3 regions of the Paenibacillus litoralis genome follow, and region 2 is predicted to be linked to each of the others. Evidence: riboswitches for the same ligand, from Rfam matches in the RefSeq annotation. Region 2 holds a riboswitch; each other region holds the start of a gene.
What was found. A riboswitch is a leader RNA that binds a small molecule or an ion and turns the genes downstream of it on or off. The one in region 2 is predicted to bind ZMP and ZTP.
Positions count from the first base shown of each region.

Region 1: linked by a shared signal. The riboswitch ahead of ACKGJP_RS21735 (cyclodeaminase/cyclohydrolase family protein) and the one ahead of ACKGJP_RS35040 (class I SAM-dependent methyltransferase) in region 2 are both predicted to bind ZMP and ZTP.
Region 3: linked by a shared signal. The riboswitch ahead of ACKGJP_RS00715 (DJ-1/PfpI family protein) and the one ahead of ACKGJP_RS35040 (class I SAM-dependent methyltransferase) in region 2 are both predicted to bind ZMP and ZTP.

Region 1 is NZ_CP176395.1:5,170,715-5,177,287, reverse strand. Features, by position in the region: gene miaB (tRNA (N6-isopentenyl adenosine(37)-C2)-methylthiotransferase MiaB) at 1-634, shown strand, start outside; gene ACKGJP_RS21740 (RicAFT regulatory complex protein RicA family protein) at 706-1,170, shown strand; ZMP/ZTP riboswitch at 1,284-1,364, shown strand; gene ACKGJP_RS21735 (cyclodeaminase/cyclohydrolase family protein) at 1,428-2,948, shown strand; gene ACKGJP_RS21730 (HAD family hydrolase) at 2,962-3,672, opposite strand; gene ACKGJP_RS21725 (GNAT family N-acetyltransferase) at 4,061-4,612, shown strand; gene ACKGJP_RS21720 (DUF695 domain-containing protein) at 4,723-5,589, shown strand; gene ACKGJP_RS21715 (PH domain-containing protein) at 5,654-6,004, shown strand; gene ACKGJP_RS21710 (M42 family metallopeptidase) at 6,123-6,573, opposite strand, start outside.
Region 2 is NZ_CP176395.1:8,355,681-8,362,253, reverse strand. Features, by position in the region: gene ACKGJP_RS35055 (zinc-binding alcohol dehydrogenase family protein) at 1-561, opposite strand, end outside; gene ACKGJP_RS35050 (winged helix-turn-helix transcriptional regulator) at 690-1,067, shown strand; gene ACKGJP_RS35045 (Cof-type HAD-IIB family hydrolase) at 1,287-2,042, shown strand; ZMP/ZTP riboswitch at 2,193-2,272, shown strand; gene ACKGJP_RS35040 (class I SAM-dependent methyltransferase) at 2,320-3,150, shown strand; gene ACKGJP_RS35035 (hypothetical protein) at 3,226-3,621, shown strand; gene ACKGJP_RS35030 (hypothetical protein) at 3,695-4,006, shown strand; gene ACKGJP_RS35025 (ThiF family adenylyltransferase) at 4,006-4,992, shown strand; gene ACKGJP_RS35020 (Mov34/MPN/PAD-1 family protein) at 4,993-5,493, shown strand; gene ACKGJP_RS35015 (ABC transporter ATP-binding protein) at 6,518-6,573, shown strand, end outside.
Region 3 is NZ_CP176395.1:163,702-170,274, reverse strand. Features, by position in the region: gene ACKGJP_RS00735 (helix-turn-helix domain-containing protein) at 1-574, shown strand, start outside; gene ACKGJP_RS00730 (ABC transporter permease) at 953-1,879, shown strand; gene ACKGJP_RS00725 (carbohydrate ABC transporter permease) at 1,934-2,812, shown strand; gene ACKGJP_RS00720 (extracellular solute-binding protein) at 2,888-4,414, shown strand; ZMP/ZTP riboswitch at 4,555-4,633, shown strand; gene ACKGJP_RS00715 (DJ-1/PfpI family protein) at 4,701-5,300, shown strand; gene ACKGJP_RS00710 (GNAT family N-acetyltransferase) at 5,372-5,806, shown strand; gene ACKGJP_RS00705 (6-phospho-beta-glucosidase) at 5,944-6,573, opposite strand, start outside.

The DNA of each region.
Region 1 (6,573 bases), 3.2 Mb from region 2:
TTCGCATCCCCGCGACTTCGACGATCGTTTGATCGAGGTGCTTAGCCAAAAAGGCAATTTGATGGAGCATATCCATCTGCCGGTGCAGTCGGGCAATACGGAAATTCTTAAACGAATGAGCCGCAAATATTCCCGCGAGCATTATCTTGAGCTGGTGGGCAAAATCCGCAAAGCGATACCGGACGCCGTACTGACGACCGATATTATCGTCGGTTTCCCGGGCGAGACGGAGGAGCAGTTCGAGGATACGATGTCGCTGGTTCGCGAAGTGAAATACGACTCGGCTTATACGTTCATCTATTCCCCGCGTGAAGGAACGCCTGCGGCCTCGATGGAGGATAACGTGCCCGAGCATGTCAAGAGAGCGCGCTTGCAGCGCTTGAACGACCTTATGAAAGAGCTTGGCAAACAAAGCAACGAGAGCTTGCGAGGCGAGATCGTAGAAGTGCTGATCGAAGGGGAAAGCAAAAACAACCCGGATGTGCTGTCGGCTCGCACGCGTACGAATAAGCTCGTTCATGTCGTTGCACCGAAGCAGTTGATCGGAACGATCGCACAGGTGAAAATTACCGAGCCACAGACGTGGGTGCTGTATGGAGATTTGATCCCGGAGTCCGTGCAACAAGCCATCTAAGGCAGGTTCCTTACAAAAAAAGAAAGGGAGAGGCGACTCTCTCCTAAATTTGATAAAAGGCAGGCGTCGATATGTCGGAGCATCATCACAATCATGAAGTCGAATCATGCGATATCCCGCATTACAATTCCACGGACCTGATCGTCCGTGAAGATATTATGAGCAAGGCGAAAGAACTCGCGGCGTTGATTTCTACATCGTCCGAAGTGGAGTTCTACCAGAAGGCGGAAAAGCAGATCGCCGATAACGATCATGTACAGAGCTTGATCAAGCAAATCAAGAAAAAGCAGAAGGAGATCGTCGCCTTCCAGAACACGTTCAAAAATCCGCAAATGGTTGAGAAAATCGAAGCCGAAATTACGTCCTTGCAGGACGAGCTCGATTCGATTCCGATCGTAACGGAATTCCAGCAATCGCAAAGCGATATCAACTATTTGCTGCAGCTGGTCATGTCGGTCGTTCGCGATACCGTTTCCGAGAAGATTCAAGTGGAAGCCGCATCGGCAGAAGCCGACCCGGCGAATTGCAGCGACTAAGACGGAAGGGGAAGACCGCGAGGTCTTCTTTTTTATTGTAGCGAGAGGGCAGCATCCGGCGGATGATTATTGTTGTGCGTTTCGCGTTCGTCTGATAAACTGATGGAAGCAGGGAAGCTGCGCGTAACTGGCGGAACGTGGACGACCACGGGGGAGCGCGCGGAACATAAAAGCCGTACGCCTGGGCGAAAGTATTCGACGATCATGTCGGGTGCTTTTTTTTGTTTTCGTACAAAAAATAGTTGGAGGCGAAGACGATGAATGAAATGACGCGTACAAAAAAGCTGCTTGGCAAACCGCTGGCCGACGAACTGGCAGCGTCCATCAAGGCCAACGTGGAAGCGTACCAAGAGCAGGGCGTGGCAGCCAGGGTTGCCGTAGTTTGGGTGGAGGGCGACCCTGCAACGGAATGGTATGTGAACGCCAAAAGAAAAACGGCGGAGAAGCTGGGCATCGCCTTCGATCTGTACCCGTTCCAAAGCGGGGCGGAGGAGCATGCGCTCGTAGACTGCATCCGATCGCTGAATCAAGACGAGAAGACGCATGGCATTATGGTGGAGCTTCCTTTGCCTAAGGCGATCGATGCGAAGCGGGTGACGGCAGCGATCGATCCGCTTAAAGATGTGGACGGATTAACGCCAGCCAATCGTCTTGCCTTGCTGTCAGGCGGACCCGGAATCGCGCCGGCTACGCCGCAAGCCTGCATCCGGTTGCTCAAGCATTATGGGATATCGCTTGCGGGCAAGCATGCGGTCGTGATCGGCAGAGGGGAGACGGTCGGCCAGCCCTTGTATCATTTGCTGCAGCGTGAGCAAGCTACGGTAACCGTCTGCCATTCCCGGACTGCCGATTTGGATAAGCATGTACGCCGGGCGGAAATCGTTTTTGCGGCAGCTGGACGCCGCGGGCTGGTGAGCGTCCAAGCGGCGCACGAGGAACTGATTGTGGTGGATGCCGGCATTAACGAGACGGAGGAGGGAAGCATCGCGGGGGATGTTGATCCCGATGTCCTGCGAGTGGCTGCGGCGATGACACCGGTACCGGGAGGAGTCGGTACGGTGACAACCATGATCTTGTTCGAAAATGTGCTTCGAGCCATGGATTGGCAGCGCGAAGAGCGGGTGAAACCATCTAAAGGTACGGACGCAGCGGCTGTCTCGGAGGAAGTGCCGTATGACGCCACGATTCGGTCGTTCCTGGCTGCGGCCGCTTCTGCGTCGCCTACGCCGGGCGGGGGAAGTATCGCAGCCTTAGCGGCGGCGCTAGGCGCTTCGATGACTTCCATGGTGGCAAAGCTGTCGACGGGTCCTAAGTTTGCGCAAACGGAGGCGGCGGCGAATACGCTAGCAGTAGAGATGGCGGCGGCGATCGCCCGGTCCGAATCGCTGCTTCATGAGGATATCCAAGCTTTTGAAGCGTACATGGCGGCCTTGAAACTTACAAAAGGGGCGTCTCGCGATGAAGCGCTGCGGGAGGCCGCACAAGCTGCCGCCGATGTGCCGCTGAGGCTTGCAAGGCTATGCACGGATGCGATTCGTGCGTCCGGGGCGATGGCGGAAACGGGGAACAAGACGGCGATCTCGGATCTGGGCATTGGCGTCCTGCTGCTGGAGGCTTCGCTGCAAGCCGCCCTATTGACCGTAGAAATCAACTTGCCGGCTTTAGGTGGCAGTCAGCTCGAACAAAAAATTCGCGGAGAAGCAAGCGCACTTCGAAATGAAGCTTATGTGAACAAGGAATCGGTGCTTGATACGGTATATCGACGGATAAGAGCATAAGGCAGGCGTATCGTCAAAAGAGATCGTCATGCAATTCCGTGACATTGCGGATGATAGCGAGCGGTTTGGCTAGCGATTCGGGAGCGGGTAAGCCGCTTCGGTTCAGCCAAACCGTTTTCATGCCCAGCAGGGAAGGGCCGACAACGTCATTCTCCCACGAATCGCCAACGAATAGCGTTTCCTCCGGAGTCGCTCCAAAATGACGAAGCGCTGCTTCGTAGATGGGGGCATGGGGCTTCGAATGGCCGATCGTATCCGAGCAGAAAAGGGAGTCTTCAGGAAAGAAGGGAGCAAGCCCCGCGCCTTCCAGCTTATCCATTTGCAGACGCAGCGTGCCGTTGGTTACGATCCCCAGCAGGTATGACCCGCTCAGCTTCTCCATAAACGATAGTCGTTCCTCATTCGGCCTAAGGTGTTTCCGAATGGCAGGTCGGAACAATTCGTCATACACCCCCGCATCTTCCTTCGTGGCCGCAACATGAAAGGCCGCTAACGCTCCGATAAAGCGCTGCTCCCTGAATGCCGTCAATGTGATTTGTTCGTCCAGGTAAAGAGGTTCTAGCGCGAGATCCAGCTTCTTAAACTCGGCGTAAAGACGGTCGGGATCAAGCCCCTTTGCAAGAGGGTGTGCCGCGAGGGCGAATTTGGAGCTTTCCGCCCAATATTCGTCGAAGAAGACGAGCGTATCGTCGAGATCGAAAAGAATCAATTTGCACGATTTCACAGAGGTTCCTCCCTTGAATGGTTAACGAACAATTTACCACATCCGGAATGGCCGGTAAACCGTTTTGTAACAAACGACAACAGGAGCCGCTAATCTTATACCTGTATTTTCTTGTATTCGGATTTTTGGCATCGGGTTCACAATCGGCGGCTCTTATGGTAATCTAGAGAACATTATTCCTTGCGTCTTATGAAGGATGGAAGATTTTTCTAACGCATAGGGATGCAAAGCCGAATCATGATCCGGCTGGAAATCGCATACAACGTACTGAAGAACGGGAAACGGCTGCCATTCTAGAGCTCCTCGATTTCATTGTCAAATTGTCGGGCTATACGCGTCCTGCGCCTAAATAGCCGGCTTGCGGACGCTATTGACGGGAGGAATATTTATGTTTTCTTACACGATTGACGAACATGTTTCGCTGCGGCTGCTGGAGTTTCGTGACGCAGAGCCGCTTTATGCGCTGATCCGAAGCTGCGGCCCGTATTTGCAGCAGTGGCTGCCGTGGGCGTATAGCCAGAACACCTTGGAATCGACGCAAGCGTTCATTCGCGGTTCGATGGCCCAATTTGCGGCAAACGACGGGTTTCAGGCGGGGATTTGGCATGACAACCGGATTGTTGGCGTTATCGGCTATCACCGGTTCGATTGGATGAACCGCTCGACAAGTATCGGCTATTGGCTTGGGGAGGGCTATCAGGGGCTTGGCATTATGACGAAAGCTTGCCAGGCTCTCGTGCATTTTGCTTTTGGAACTCTCGGCATGAACCGGGTGGAAATTGAATGCGCCGTCGAAAACCGGAAAAGCCGTGCCATCCCGGAGCGGCTTGGTTTTGTCCATGAAGGGTGCCGCCGAGAGCGTGAATGGCTGCAGGACCGCTATGTCGATCATGTCATGTACGGCATGCTTGCGTCGGAATGGCATGCGAAATTCTCTTAAGCCGTTTAAGCCGGCAGGCAGGAACAAGCGGGGGCTGTGTGGAAGTAATGTGCGGAGGACGATGGGAAGCTGGAATCAGGAGTCGTTCTTTAACGATAGCGAGGTGCTTCATGACGGAGGATTGGAATATTTTCGAGCGAAACACGGAACGGGAGAGGATGTCCCTTTTTCTGAATACGGGTTTGAAGCAGAACGACCCGCCAAATGGTTATACGATGCTGCTTTCGCTTACCGTGAATCTGTATCGGGCTTTGGGCAATCAGACGATCGGAGCGATCTATGAGCAGGTTTATAAGCTCGAAGACCGTTTGGAATCGCTCATGAGCCGGCAAGAAAACAAGGATAGGCTCGGCATCTACGTGGGGCGCTTGATGACAAGCTCGAAAGTCGAGCTGTTTTACTATATGAAAGACGGAAGCGAATACAAGCACGAGCTGGAGACGCTTATAAAAGCGTACGATCAATTTAATTTCACTTATGCGGAGCGGCCTGACGCGAATTGGAGCTTCTATACGGACTATTTGTATCCGACGCCTCTCGAGCAGCTTTATATGAGAAATGCGAGATTGTTTTATGGCTTACGGCAAAACGGCTACAAGCTTGATGTCGTGCGTCCGGTGCATCACGTCCTTTATTTCGACGGCCGGGAAAGCATGGATGTTTGCAAGCAAAAGGCGATCGCCCACGGGTTTAAGGTGGAGCTGACGGAGAATGTTACCGAGATGGGAAAAGGGCATAAGCTTGTGGTCAGCAAGCGGGTTGTGCTCGATATGGGGGCTTTGAACGGAATGGTCAGGGAGCTGTTCGAGCTGGCCGAAGCCCATGGAGGGAATTACGACGGCTGGGGTACGGACGCCAGCCGCCGCTTTACGGTCAGATTGCGTTTGGCCATGCGGAATCCCAGACTCATCGTCGCTGCTTTTGCAGTCATTATTTTAGCCGCCGCGACGTGGGAATTGCTGTCCTTCAACAAATAGCCGTTTTTTTTGTCCGGCTCCGCACATATCCATGATAGTAGGAAGTCAGGAAGGGGGGACGTGCATGGAAGAAGTGCTTTGGGAAGGCAAACCGTTTCAATTCGGTTGGCCGAGCTTTACGAAGTATACGTTAACCGGATCCAGAATTATTGTGGAGAAAGGCTTTTTCACGAAAAAAAGAGACGAAATCCGCCTGTACCGGATTCGGGACGTTTCGACCAAACGCAGTTTGTGGGAGCGTATGTTCAGAGTCGGCGACGTAACGCTCTACTCGACGGATGCCAGCAACCCGCAGTTAGTCATCCGCAACATACGTCGTCCGATCGAGGTCGCCGATCTTCTTGGAGAAACGGTGGAGCAATCGCGGATGCGTCATAAAGCGATGGAAGTGACGGAAGTGTCGCAAGAGATGTAAAACCATGTTCAGCAATAGAAGAGCTCTCCTTAAGCAGATGGCCGACTGCTTGAAGGAGAGCTCTTTTTGTAAGGAAACCATGCTTGATGCATGTAGACGAAAATAGAGTCTGTTGTCCTTATGCGTTTTCGATAATCGTGTTCAGCGTCGTCCAGTCCATTTTCTCGATCAGCTTGATAAGAAGCTCCTTGGTAGCGGCATAATCGTCCACGTGGATGATCGAGGCCGACGTATGGATGTAACGTCCGCACAGTCCGAGAGCCGCAGTCGGAACGCCGATGCCGTGCATATGGACGCGGCCGGCGTCGGTTCCCCCGTTGGAGACGAAGAACTGGTAAGGGATTTTATTCGTTTCCGCCGTATCCAGCATATACTCGATTAGCGCACGGTTAGGAACGATGGACGCGTCCATCAGCCGCATGACCGTCCCCTTGCCGAGATGTCCGAATGCGTTCTTGTCGCCTGTAGCGTCGTTGGCCGGGCCGCAGTCTACCGTAAAGCATATATCCGGATTCACGAGATTGGCAGCGGTTTGAGCGCCGCGCAGTCCGACTTCCTCCTGTACGGTG
Region 2 (6,573 bases):
CGAAGCAGTACCGATGACAGTCAAACCTGCTAATTTGGCAAGTTGCACGGCAATCGATCCTACTCCTCCAGCTGCGCCGATAATAAGTATACTTTTGTTTTCATTTGTGTTTAGGCTAATTCCTAAACGATCAAATAGGCCCTCCCATGCAGTTATCGAGGTAAGCGGTAATGCGGCTGCTGCTGCGAAATCCAAACTTCTTGGCATTTTTCCTACAATTCGTTCATCAACCAAGTGAAATTCGCTATTTGTGCCTGGACGAGCCACGCTACCCGCATAATAGATCTTGTCCCCTGGTTTAAACAATTGACAGTCAGGACCAACTTGTTCTACGATTCCAGCAGCATCCCAACCAAAAATTTTCGGTAATTCGGCTTCGTAGTTATGTTGCTCGCGAACGCCTACGTCTGCAGGGTTGACAGAGATCGCTTTTACATTTACAAGCAAATCACGGCCTGTAGGTTCCGGTTTATCCAAATGCAGATCAATAAGGCTTTCAGGATCAGATATTGGGAGGTATCGGTATGCACCGATTGCTTTCATTTTTTGGCGAGTATTCATAGGTATCCCATCCTCTCGATTAGCAAATGTTGTACAGATAGCATTGTATATCAGTTAGATTACTTTAAGTAAGTACGCATATTTTTATGGTATAGTATTAAAAATCAAACCTTTGGGAGGATAAGCTGATGGGAGACCGTAGAAACAAATATGGAATGCGTCCAGATATGCAAGCGTGTCCGGTTGAAACAACGTTGGATGTTATTGGCGGAAAGTGGAAGGGGATCATTCTCTATCAGCTCCTGGACGGAACGAAAAGATTCAATGAATTCAGACGCCTCAATCCAGGAATTACGCAGTTTATGCTCACATTGCAGTTAAGAGAGCTTGAACGGGATGGTATCATTCATCGAGAAATATATAAAGAGGTTCCGCCAAGAGTGGAATACTCCCTTACAGATTTCGGAAGGACTGTGGAACCGGTGATCATGTCTATGAAAGCATGGGGGGAGTCTTATAAAGTGCGGCTTGATGAAAATCACACGATACAAGTGGAGGATAGTTAAAGGCAAGTTGGGTAACAAGCCAGGCGGCGGGTGCAAGGCGAAGTAATAGGAAATAGTTCCGTTTACGGTGAACCGTATCATCTAGCAAATTGGATCATTACGCTAACGGGTACGATTGTTCAGTAACACCATCATGAAGCTGCCAGAGCGATCTTGGTAGCTTCATTAAGCTAGGTAGGTGGAGATAATGCGCTATAAATTAGTAGCCTTAGATTTGATTTGGACGGTACCCTGCTAAACAGTCAAAGCGTGGTGTCAACAAAACACATTGAAGCCGTCAGAAATGCGCAAGATGCTGGGGTTATCGTTGTAATTGCAACAGGACGATATTACATGCAAGCTGAACGAATCATGAAAACACTGGATTTTGACGGAATCTTAGTGTCAAACGATGGGGCTGCGACAATTAAGAATAAGACAAAAGAAATCATACATGAGCATTCTTTTTCTGTCGAAGATATTTCGCCGTTAATCACTTACTGCCGCCAACATGAAATCCATTTTTCTTTGACCACAGCTTTCAATCATTACGTAGAGTTTATGAGCCCTTACCAGATCGACAAATGCAAACAATATGAGATTCAGTACTCAACACATAATGACGTGTTAGAACTGAAAGAGCCTGTAATGAAACTGACCATTGATGATGAGAAGCGAATTAATGGATGGCAAGATATCGTCTTACCGTCACACATCAAATTAAGAGCCAACGCCGAGTTTTTCAAAGAATACGTCCATCATCAGACTAGTAAGACCAATGGACTGAGAAAAGTGCTTGAATCTTACGGAATTGATCCATCCGAAATTATTGCTATCGGTGATTTTTACAACGACTTGGACATGATTGAATACGCTGGCTTAGGAGTCGCAATGGGCAATGCGCCTGACGATGTCAAAGAGAAAGCCAATGATGTGACGCTTTCAAACGATGAAGATGGAGTATATTATGCGTTAGAAAAGCACTTAAGGTGGTAGGTCGCTAAATTAACGGGTACAAGAGCTCAATACATATATGACGGCAGCCGGCCAGAACGATCGGCTGCCGTTTCTCAACTAACGGGCAGAATTGCGCAATAAAAAATACTTGCTGTAATTTCAATTTTCAGACTATAATAGATGTAATTATTTGGTATGTGTTACTGGCGTAAACGTGGAGACCCACGAGGGAGCACATATTCATAAAGCCGTGCGCCTGGGCAGAGGTAAGGGGAGATATCCCCTTGCCTCTTTTAATTTAAGGAGGCTTATGGAGATGAATGTATCCTATCAGTTTGATCGTTTTGATCAAGAACAAATGAAATCTGAAATTAAGAGATTAACAGCGAATGTCGGCAGTCACTCGGAAGCACTAGTACGTTTATTTTTCGAAAACGGTCTATATGGTGCAAAGAACGTTCTTGACGTAGGGTGTGGCACTGGAACGATGATCGAGTTATTCTCTAAGTATTTACCCGATATTTCCATTATTGGAATAGATAACAGTGTTAAAATCCTAGAAGCAGCACAAAGTAAGTTCTTGGGGAATGAGGGCATTAAATTCGTTCATGCCATTGCAAACAGTCTGCCGTTTAGTGACAATACATTTGACTTTATATATACTCGCCTTGTTTTAATGCACAATCCTAGGCCGCAAGAAATCATTAAAGAAATGACAAGGGTGTGCAAGCCGGGTGGGGTAGTTTGTGTAGTGGAAATTGATGATGGTACCCAAGTTTTCCATCCGTTTGGTTTGGAACTTTCTAAACTGATTAATGCACATATCGAATACGCACGTATTAATGGCACAGACCGTACAATTGGCAGGAAGCTCTATTCTTATTTTGTTTCCGAGAACCTGCAGGATGTTAAAGTGATCATTCAAACAAGCGACTATATCATGAAAAATAGAGAGGACGAGGAGATGCCTATATTAATTAAATTAGCATTAGGAAACGATAATGCAAAGCGCCTTGTAACGACTGGATTGCTCTCAGAAGAAGAACGAGTGGAGATTGTGGATAGTATTATTCCCACATTTTGTCGCTACCCTCACCGTTATGATTCATGTTCATTTATGTATTCTTTCGGGAAAAAACAGTGTTAAAAATTTTGTATGGAAGGCTAGGTGTCGCCTGTGGAAAGTATATTACGTCACTACGTAGCCACAATGATTTACCGATTGGAGAAAGCCATTCTGAACGCCCCCGATGATTACCCGAATTTGGAGATTGGCAAGGGAGTTCGAAAACCAATCGTTATATTATCCCATATTTCCTTCGTGCTTACATGTGCTCACTCCGTGTTCCACCATTACGATCAAATTGAAGAACTGGAGATAGGAACATGGGAAGAAGAAATCAACCGGTTTTATAAGATTGTAGGAATACTTGATAAGGCAATAGCGATGGGTTTGCCAGATAGGGAAAAAATAGCGGAAAAGTTATTGCAAGGTCCATTATCCGATGTTATGACACATATCGGCCAGCTTGCGCTGCTAAGAAGAATGGCGGACGCTCCAATTCATAAGGAAAACTTTTTTGAAGCAAATATTACAGCTCAGGATCATGCAAGTTGATTTACGATATTGCAAGAACGCTTTGCAGGCGGGCTCCTTTTGCTTTAATGAGAACCAAGAAAGGATGACTGGAGTGAGAATAAAATATAGAGTGGCATCTATGCAAGATGAAGAGGAATTGTTTGAATTGGCTGCAAAACTTGCGACAAGTTTTAAACTTAATAAAGGGGATTTTTCGAGAACTTATCAAGAAATCTTGAGTAATACAAATGCTGATTTACTTATTGCAGAATCGGAATCAATAATAATTGGATATGTATTGGCATTTCATCACTCAACTTTTTACGCTAATGGTTTAATAAGTTACGTCGAAGAGATATTTGTTTTAGCTGAATATAGGGGGATGAAAATCGGATTGACCTTTGGAAAGAGATCTACGGTTTAATGCATATCTTTAGAAAACAGGATCGTAATTTTATTTTAATTGGATTCCCAATACCTGAAATTGTCGGGCAAGGGAATTCGATTATTCACTGGATCGCTTTGGAACTTTCTCAATTAACAAAAAGGGCAAAGAAAATAAAGGGATTTAGACATGAAAACGATTATTACTTTTCTAGAGATCGATTAAATGAACTAAATTCAAAAAAGAGAATCAAGTATCTTCGCACTGAAAATTGGAGCAGAGAGGCTATTCTAAGTAGAGGTAGCTTAAACAAAAAAATTCAGCAAGATAAAGTGTTCTTACTGGGTGCAGGAGCTTTAGGCTCGGCTATAGGGGAATTACTTTCGCGTACTGGAGTATCTCATCTTACTATTTGTGATGGGGATAAAATAAAGATTGGCAACTTATCTAGGCACATGCTTGGTTTAGGCGAATTGAACCAAAATAAAGCAACTGCCCTATCTCGAAAACTGATTAATAATAACTTACATATTAGCTCAAGTTCATTCACAAGCTCATTTCCCGATTTAAGTGATGATGAAATTGATTATCTTGAAGAACATGACGTTATTATTGATACAACGGGTAGCGATGCAGTAATAGATTACTTATATTCGTTTGACTGGACTGTTCCCAAGAGATTTGTATCTATATCTCTTGGGTTCGGCGCGAGAAGAATGTTTATTTTACTATCCAATAAAAATCCCTTCCCAAAAAAGGATTTTTTTGAATTTCTGCAACCCTGGATTAGACTTGAAAAATCGGAGAACCAAAACGTTGTTTTTCCTAGAGAAGGGATCGGGTGCTATCATCCATTGTTTCCAGCTCGTCTTGATGACATATGGACAATGGCAGGATTAGCGGTTAAAGAATTGGAATCTTGGTGGCCGAATAATCTGGGGCCAAGTATATTCGCAGTTTATGAACAACAACAATTGAATGGGTTGCCGGCAGGAGTTTTATTGAAACAACGAGAGGAGTTCTAGATGCTGTTACACAGATATCGAAACCCTGAACGGGGACTCGAAGTTGAATTTGACGAAACGATATTGAATGAAATGCTTAAAGAATGTTCTTCTTACGGAAAATATGAAACAGGTGGAATTCTTGCTGGGTACTATGATGACTCATTAAAGAAAGCAGTTATTGTTGGAGGTAGTATTGCCCCGGAAGATTCCAGGCATATGCGAGCTAGATTCCATCGTGGGATTAAAGGACTCAAAAGTTGGCTTAAAGAAAAATGGGATGAAGAAAAAGCCTATTATCTTGGAGAGTGGCATTTCCACCCGTTTTCTTCAAGTGAAATGAGTCCAGTGGATATTAACCAAATGCAAGAAATATCTAAAGATAAATCCTATCATTGCCCAGAGCCGATTTTATTTATTATTGGAGGCGATCCTAATAATACTTACTCCGTTAGCATTACTGTTTTTAGAAGTAATGGTGGGCCGGTCCAACTTACAGAGCATAGCATAGAGTACTTGTAAATCTGATTTTCGCATTCTGACCAAACTTTTTTGTCATATACAGGTACAAACTTTATTGTAATTGTTAATTTCTACTGGATTCACTGCAACCAACTTTATTGTAACTCATGAACAAACGTATTTTTAGGAAAAGCCTTGATATGACTGGATTTATAGAAACCAACTTTAATGTCACTGAACATAATTGTTAAAAGAAAATAAAGTATTAGACTGGGAAAATAAAGTTATAGACTGAGAAAATAAAGTATTAGACTACTTGGTGTTTCGGCATTGCTCACAAGTACACGACATCAAGAAGCTCAAACCCCGTAATTCTTTAATTACGGGGTATTTTTGTATTTTGGAGCTGATATGTGTAGTTAATACTCTTAGAACATTTTCTGTTCATAATAAGGAATATCAGCCGGAGGATATCGAACTCGATCGTAGGGCTGCATGCCGGTGCGATTTCCCTGTTAGTCCGAGATACAGTTCCTTTGAACCTAATGTTTCAAGACCTGCCTTGCACCTTTTAATAGGTATAATTTCATAATCCGCAGTTTGGAGTGAGTGACCAAGAGGAAGCTCTAAACAATAAACGGGCAGTAACATGCCTTAGTTTGTTGTTTGGCTTTCTCTTTTTTTGCATGGGTAATGAGCCGCTCTATACAGAAGAGATGAGGTGCGAACATTGAAAGTAACCAACTTACGAATTTGCGTTTTGTTGGTTTTTTGTCTGGGATTGTGGTTATTTCCTACAGGTGCTTGGGCTCATACGGATAATAGCGTAGGCTTTTCTAAAATTATTGCGGATGCGGAATCCGAAATCATGCATTATGAGCTTTATATCGAGTATCTCGCGCTTAGCAGCATGGTGGATTTGGAGGTCCAACCGAACAGCTAATGCGCTAGTTCGGCGTCCAAGCTGTGTCCTCCCACTTTTAACTGCAAGGGCATTGAAGGTCGCCCCTGCGATTTTTATTTACAACAACTATCCACCCGTGTATAATTATTCCAATTTGAAAATGAATAGTAGGGGGATCGTATGTTTGCATTTAACCGCAAGTTCCACAGCGCGGATGCCATTCGGGTACCGCTGAA
Region 3 (6,573 bases), 550 kb from region 2:
GCAGTTTATGGCTGACATCGCCGCGATGGAGCTGACGCCCCGGCACTACGAGCTATTCTTATCGAGGCTGCTTGCCGATATCGTCCGGTTCGCCGAGGACTCGGGACAAGCTCTTGCCGCGCTTGCGGAAGAGCAAAGCTTATTTAAACAGCTGTTCGCCATCAAGACGCTTCAGGAAGTCGAAGCCTGGCTCTCCGCAGCGCTGATCGTACCGGTCATCGAATCGATCGAGAACCGGAACGATGCGCAGTATAAGCGCCTCTCGGACGAGATCGTTGCGATCATTCACGAGAAATACGATACGGACTTGACGCTGGAAGCGTGCGCCTCTCTGCTGAACTACCATCCGTCCTATATTAAGCGGGTGTTCCGCAAAGGAACCGGCATCAGCTTCAGTGAATATTTGTCCATGCACCGGATGACGGTTGCACGAAAATGGTTGTCCGAAACCGATATGAAAATTTCAGAAATCGCCGAGAGGCTCATGTACAACAACTCGCAAAATTTCATTCGCCAGTTCCGCAAAGTGGAGGGAATGACGCCCGGCGACTACCGCAAACGGCAAGAGAAATGATCGACATACCTGCAATCCCCGAGGAAACGCCCGCATGGCGCGCTACTCGGGGATTTTTTGCCTACAGCGCCCTAATGATTATAGGGTCCGTGATGATTATTGCCCCCGAAACCGGCCGCCCCCCAGCCTAATCGCCAAAAGGGGCTCTAGTGATTATAGACGGTTACCCGGCTCCAAGCGATGATAGTCCCACAAGGATAAACGCATTCGGCGTCTTTGATACCTGACGTTTGCCGAGAAATGGAACAATCGGCGGAGGATATCCTTTCTGACATTTTGAGAAAACGCTGGCGGCAACCCGCTGCGAAGTACAACGAAAGCGACGAATTAAGAATCAAGGAGGGCTTCCATTTGCAGTCTAACCCATTGCCAACCCGGATGCTGAACGAACGCATGGAGCGGAAACGGTGGGTCCGGCCGTTCATCCGGGATCGCTGGCTGTACTTCATGCTGATACCCGGTATCGCTTACTTCCTTCTTTTTAAGTACGTACCGATGTGGGGCGTATTGATCGGCTTCAAAAACTATCAGCCCTTCCTCGGCTTTACGGGCAGCGAATGGGTAGGGTTCAAGCATTTCGAGCGGTTTTTCACGAATCCGGTATTCGGCATGCTGCTCAAAAACACGTTTGTTTTGGCCATCTATAATATCGTGTTTTTCTTCCCGATGCCGATCGTCATCGCCCTGCTCCTGAACGAAGTCAGGAAGGAAGCGTACAAACGATTCGTCCAGACGCTCATCTATATTCCGCATTTCGTCTCCTGGGTTGTCGTGGTCGGGATCGCCTACATTTTCTTTACCTCGGAGGGCGGCCTATTTACCGAATGGATGAAGGCGTCGACGGGTAAGCAAATCAACTTGCTGGAAAGCGCGGATTGGTTTCGTACGCTAATAACGGCGGAGGTGATCTGGAAGGAGACCGGCTGGGGGACGATCATTTTCCTCGCCGCCTTGGCTGGAGTCGATCCGCAAATGTACGAGGCGGCCCGCATGGACGGAGCCAGCCGTTGGCGTCAGCTGTGGCATATTACGCTGCCGTCGATCCGGAACGTGATCGTGATTCTGCTCATCCTGCGGCTGGGCACGTTCCTCGACAACGGCTTCGAGCAGATCTACCTGATGCTCAACCCGCTTAACCGGGAAGTCGGCGAGGTGTTTGACACGTATGTGTATACGAGCGGCATTACGCAAGGGCAATTCAGCTACAGCACCGCCATCGGCGTGTTCAAATCGGTGGTCGGCTTCGTACTTGTCGCAGGAGCCAATTATTTAGCCAAAAAATTCGGCGAGGAGGGCGTCTATTGAATAAGCCGTCTCTCCGTTCCGCTGCCGTCGTTACCCTAAAGCGAGGTGAATCCGATGATCGAAGGTAAAACATGGGGCAACCGCCTGATCGACACGTGCATTTACGGCATTCTGCTAGCGTTCTCCCTGGCTACCTTCCTGCCGTTCCTGTATGTGATCAGCGCTTCGTTCACGGCCTCCGAGGTGCTGGTTCAGAAAACGTTCGTCCTGCTGCCTACGAAATTTTCGCTGGACGCGTACAAATACATTTTTTCCACCGAAACGCTTTCGCGAAGCCTGATCGTAACGATTTTGGTCACGCTCGCCGGAACGCTAGTGAATCTGGTGTTCACCATTTTGATGGCGTATCCGCTCGCCCGCTCCCATCTGAAAGGACGCAAGCCGATCATGCTGCTGATCGTCTTCTCGATGCTGTTCAGCGGCGGCATGATTCCGACGTATTTGGTCGTGAAGTCGCTTGGGATGATCAACACGTACTGGGCGCTCATTATCCCCGGCGCGATCAGCGCCTTCAATCTGATCGTGCTGAAAAACTTTTTCCAGCAGTTGCCCGACGGGCTTGAGGAATCGGCCAAAATCGACGGCTGCAACGACCTCGGTATTTTGATCCGGATCGTGCTTCCGCTCTCCATGCCGGCGATCGCGACGTTCTCGCTGTTTTACGCGGTCGGTCATTGGAACACCTTTTTCAACGCGATCCTGTATTTGAACGACCATACGAAATGGCCGATCCAGGTGCTGCTGCGGCAGATCGTCATCTTGTCGGAAGGCGGCATCGGCGATTCCAGCACGTTCGACGCGACCTTCGTCCCGCCCAGCCAGACTGTCAAAATGGCGTCGATCGTCGTCGCGACCGTACCGATCCTGCTCGTCTACCCTTTGCTGCAGAAGCATTTCGCCAAAGGCGTTTTTCTCGGCTCGATCAAAGGGTAAGAGCAAACCGAACCGGTGATTGCATCTTGCGGACTGAAGATGTATCATACAACAATTATTGAAGGGGCGATGTACATGAAAACATGGAAGCATACGACGGCTGCCGTTCTTGCAATCGGTTTGACGGGAGCGCTTGTCGCCGGCTGCGGTGGCAGCGCAACGACTGATGGCGGGAAGCAGGCAGACAGCTCGCCTAAAGCGGAATCCCCGAAGTCGAAAGAACCGCTTGCCATCAAAATGATGGTGCCGTATTGGAATGCCGAGCCGCCTAAACAGGACGGGGAAACGCTGAAAAAGGTACAGACGCATACGAATACGAAGCTCGATATCGTCTGGACGCCGGGCTCCGCCTATCAGGACAAGATGAACGCGAGTATCGCCTCTCAGGATTTGCCGCAAATTTTGTACGTACTAGCGAACGGCAACAAAAACGCCGGCTTGGTCAACGCGGTCCGCTCGGGCATGTTTTGGGAGATCGGGCCTCTCTTGAAGGATTATCCGAACCTGAGCAAAATCAACGAGCAAATGCTGAAGGACAGCGCCTTCGACGGCAAAATTTACGGGATTTACAAGTATATCCCCCAAGCGCGCAACGGCATCGTCATTCGCCAGGACTGGCTCGATAATTTAGGCATGCAGCAGCCCAAAACGCTGGACGAGTTGATCAAGGTGATGCGCGCGTTCACATTCAACGATCCGGACAAAAACGGCAAACAGGACACCATCGCCGTCGGCGGAGCCGGCACTAACGGCTTCGAGCTGTTCGTAGCCTGGTTCGGAGGGCCGAACCAATTCGATCTGAAGGATGGCAAGCTCACCCCCTCCTTTATGACCAAGGAATACATGGATGCGCTGAAGCTGTACAAATCGTTCTACGACGAGAATATTATGAACAAGGATTTTGCCGTCAACAAAAACGATTTCGACATGATTAACAAAGGCAAATCCGGCATGCTATTCGCCGCACTGGAAGAAGTCGAGTCCCGCTACGTCGATCTGTACAAAGCGTTCCCGCAGGCGAAGCTGGACGTCATCAGCAGAATCGAAGGGCCGAAGGGCGTCAGAGTCGTTACCCGGGGCGCATTCCCGCCGCAGTTCATGTTCCCGAAAACAAGCGTCAAAACCGAGGTCCAGCTCAAACAAATCTTGGGCTATATGGACAAATTGGCCGATCCGGACATGCAGAACCTGTTCACTTGGGGCTTCGAGGGCTCGACCTACAAGATGGAGAACGGCAAGCCGGTTCGTACCGACGCCCAGAAATTCAATACGGACATAGCCTCTTACGAATTCATGCGGTTTGACGATTCGTCCAAAGCGATGAAGGGCAATAACTCGCCGATCTTGGAAAAAGCGCTGCAAATGCAGATCGACAACTTCCCGACGGCTATCCAAAATCCGGTGCAAGCGCTCATTTCGCAAACCAATATCGAGAAGGGCAGCGAGCTGTCCAAAATCATCAGCGACGCCACGACGAAATTCATCATGGGTGAAATCGACGAGACAGGCTGGAACAAAGCGGTCGAGCAATGGCGCAAAACCGGCGGCGACCAAATCATTAAAGAATATGAGGAAGCCTACGCGAAAATCAACAAGAAATAGGAGAAAAGAGACCTTCGAACATTTGTTCGAAGGCCCTTTTTATGCGGAAGGACAGCTCGATCTAACAAAATAAAGAAAACTATCTTGAAAACTGTTCTTGTAATTTTCAGAATATTCGAGTAACATAAATGTCATCAAATCGAACGATGCGTAACTGGCGTAAACATGGAGAACCATGAGGGAGCGCATCGATAACGGCCGTACGCCTGGGCGAAGTGCTTGATCTTGCGATCGAGTGCTTCTTTTTGTTATTCGAATCCGAATGAAGGAAAGGCGGGTGAACGGCTTGAGGATCGCGTACATTTTGTTCGACGGGATGACGTCCTTGGATTTTATCGGCTTTTATGACGCCGTATCGTGGCTGAAAATCATGAAAGCAAAGGAAGACTTAACGTGGGATCTATGCGCGGACAAAGCGGAAATTACCGACGATCGCGGCATGACGATCAAAATCGGGCATGTTCGCCCCGATCTGTCCGGTTACGATGTCGTATTCGTTCCGGGCGGAATACCCACGAGGCAGCTGAGGCACGACGCCGATTTCATCGCCTGGCTGCAGACGGCCGCCAAAGCCGAATACAAGGTGTCCGTATGCACAGGTGCGTTGCTGCTGGGAGCCGCCGGCTTTCTGAACGGCAAGCAGGCTACGACGAATCCGTCCGCCTACGATCTGCTCGCGCCCTATTGCGACACCGTGCTCAAAACCCGCATCGTCCGTGACGGCAACGTTTTTACCGGCGGCGGCGTTTCCGCCTCTATCGACCTGGGGTTGTTTTTCGTAGAGTCGCTAGCGGGCATCGATTTCGTCAGGAAGGTTCAGGCAGCCATGGATTATCCTTATTATCGCCCCGGCCGAATGACGGACCTAGACATGCCTTTTGATTAATCGAAACGGGAGTGAGAACGATACTTATTAGACCGCTTCAAAATGGCGAAGGAGCCGCTATCGACGCCTTGATGGCGCAATATCCGCTGCAGTTTCCGAGCTTTGTCAGAATGAGGTATCCGGACCGGTGGCGGTCGTTCTGGGAAGCTGAAGGCTGCAAGCCTAGCGCTTACTATGTGGCGCTTGCCGGCGATGGAGAAATCGCGGGACATACCGGTTTTATTTACAATGATGAGGTCGGGCTTTATGAAATCGTAGGCGTCGTCGTTTCCAAGGAGCATGCGCGTCAGGGAATCGGCAGAGCGTTGATCGACCACGTTTGCAGGGACATTCGGGAGCAAGATGCCGCCAAAGTAATGCTCTATACGCTCGGCCATGCCGATACCGGGCCTACACTTCGCTTTTATCGCGATCTGGGCTTTGAAACGGCCGCCTGGGAAAAAGATTACTTTGCCCCCGCCTTCGATAGGGTCACGTTCGTGAAAACGCTGCGGAAGGAATATTGAATGCTGCTTGATAAGCGTAACATTAGTTCGGCGTCCTTATTATACCCAGACAGCCTACCTCTCCTACTTTTAACCACAAGGTATGAAAACAGTCCGGTGCTGTAAGATACAACCCGGACTGTTCGTTCATTGCCCCCCTAGGAGCGAAAAAAGTTCGGCAAATATGCTTTATGCTGCTCGAGCATTTCGTTCAGCATCTTCTCGGCAACATTCGCCGACGGCACAAGCGGATGATGCGTCAACGCCTGCAGCGCAAGCCCGCGATCGCCGTGAACGGCCGCTTCGATGGCCAACTGCTCGTAGCATTTGACTGCGTGGATCAAGCCTTTGGCCGCAAGCGGAATGTGCGATACCGGAAGCGGAATCGGCCCCTGCTTCGTTACGACACAGTTGACCTCGATACAAGCATCCGCCGGTAGGAAATCGAGAATGCCGCGATTGCTTACGTTAAGCGTTTGAATGTCGCGCGTATCGTTGTACAGCGATTTCATCAGGTTAACCGCCGCTTCGGAATAGTAGGCGCCGCCGCGTTTTTCAAGCTGCTTCGGCTTTTCCGACAGGTTCGGATCCTTATACAGCTCGAAAAGCTCGTCCTCTACCCGCTTCACCACCTCGGCGCGGGTTCCTTCCTTAGCCGAAGACGTCTGCTGCTCCTCGAACATTTCCTTTTGCAAATAGTAATATTTCAAGTAGTAGGATGGAATGGCACCCAGCGAACGAATCAGCTCAGCGTTCCAGTTCAAGCCCGGCACGTTCTTGGCAGAGTA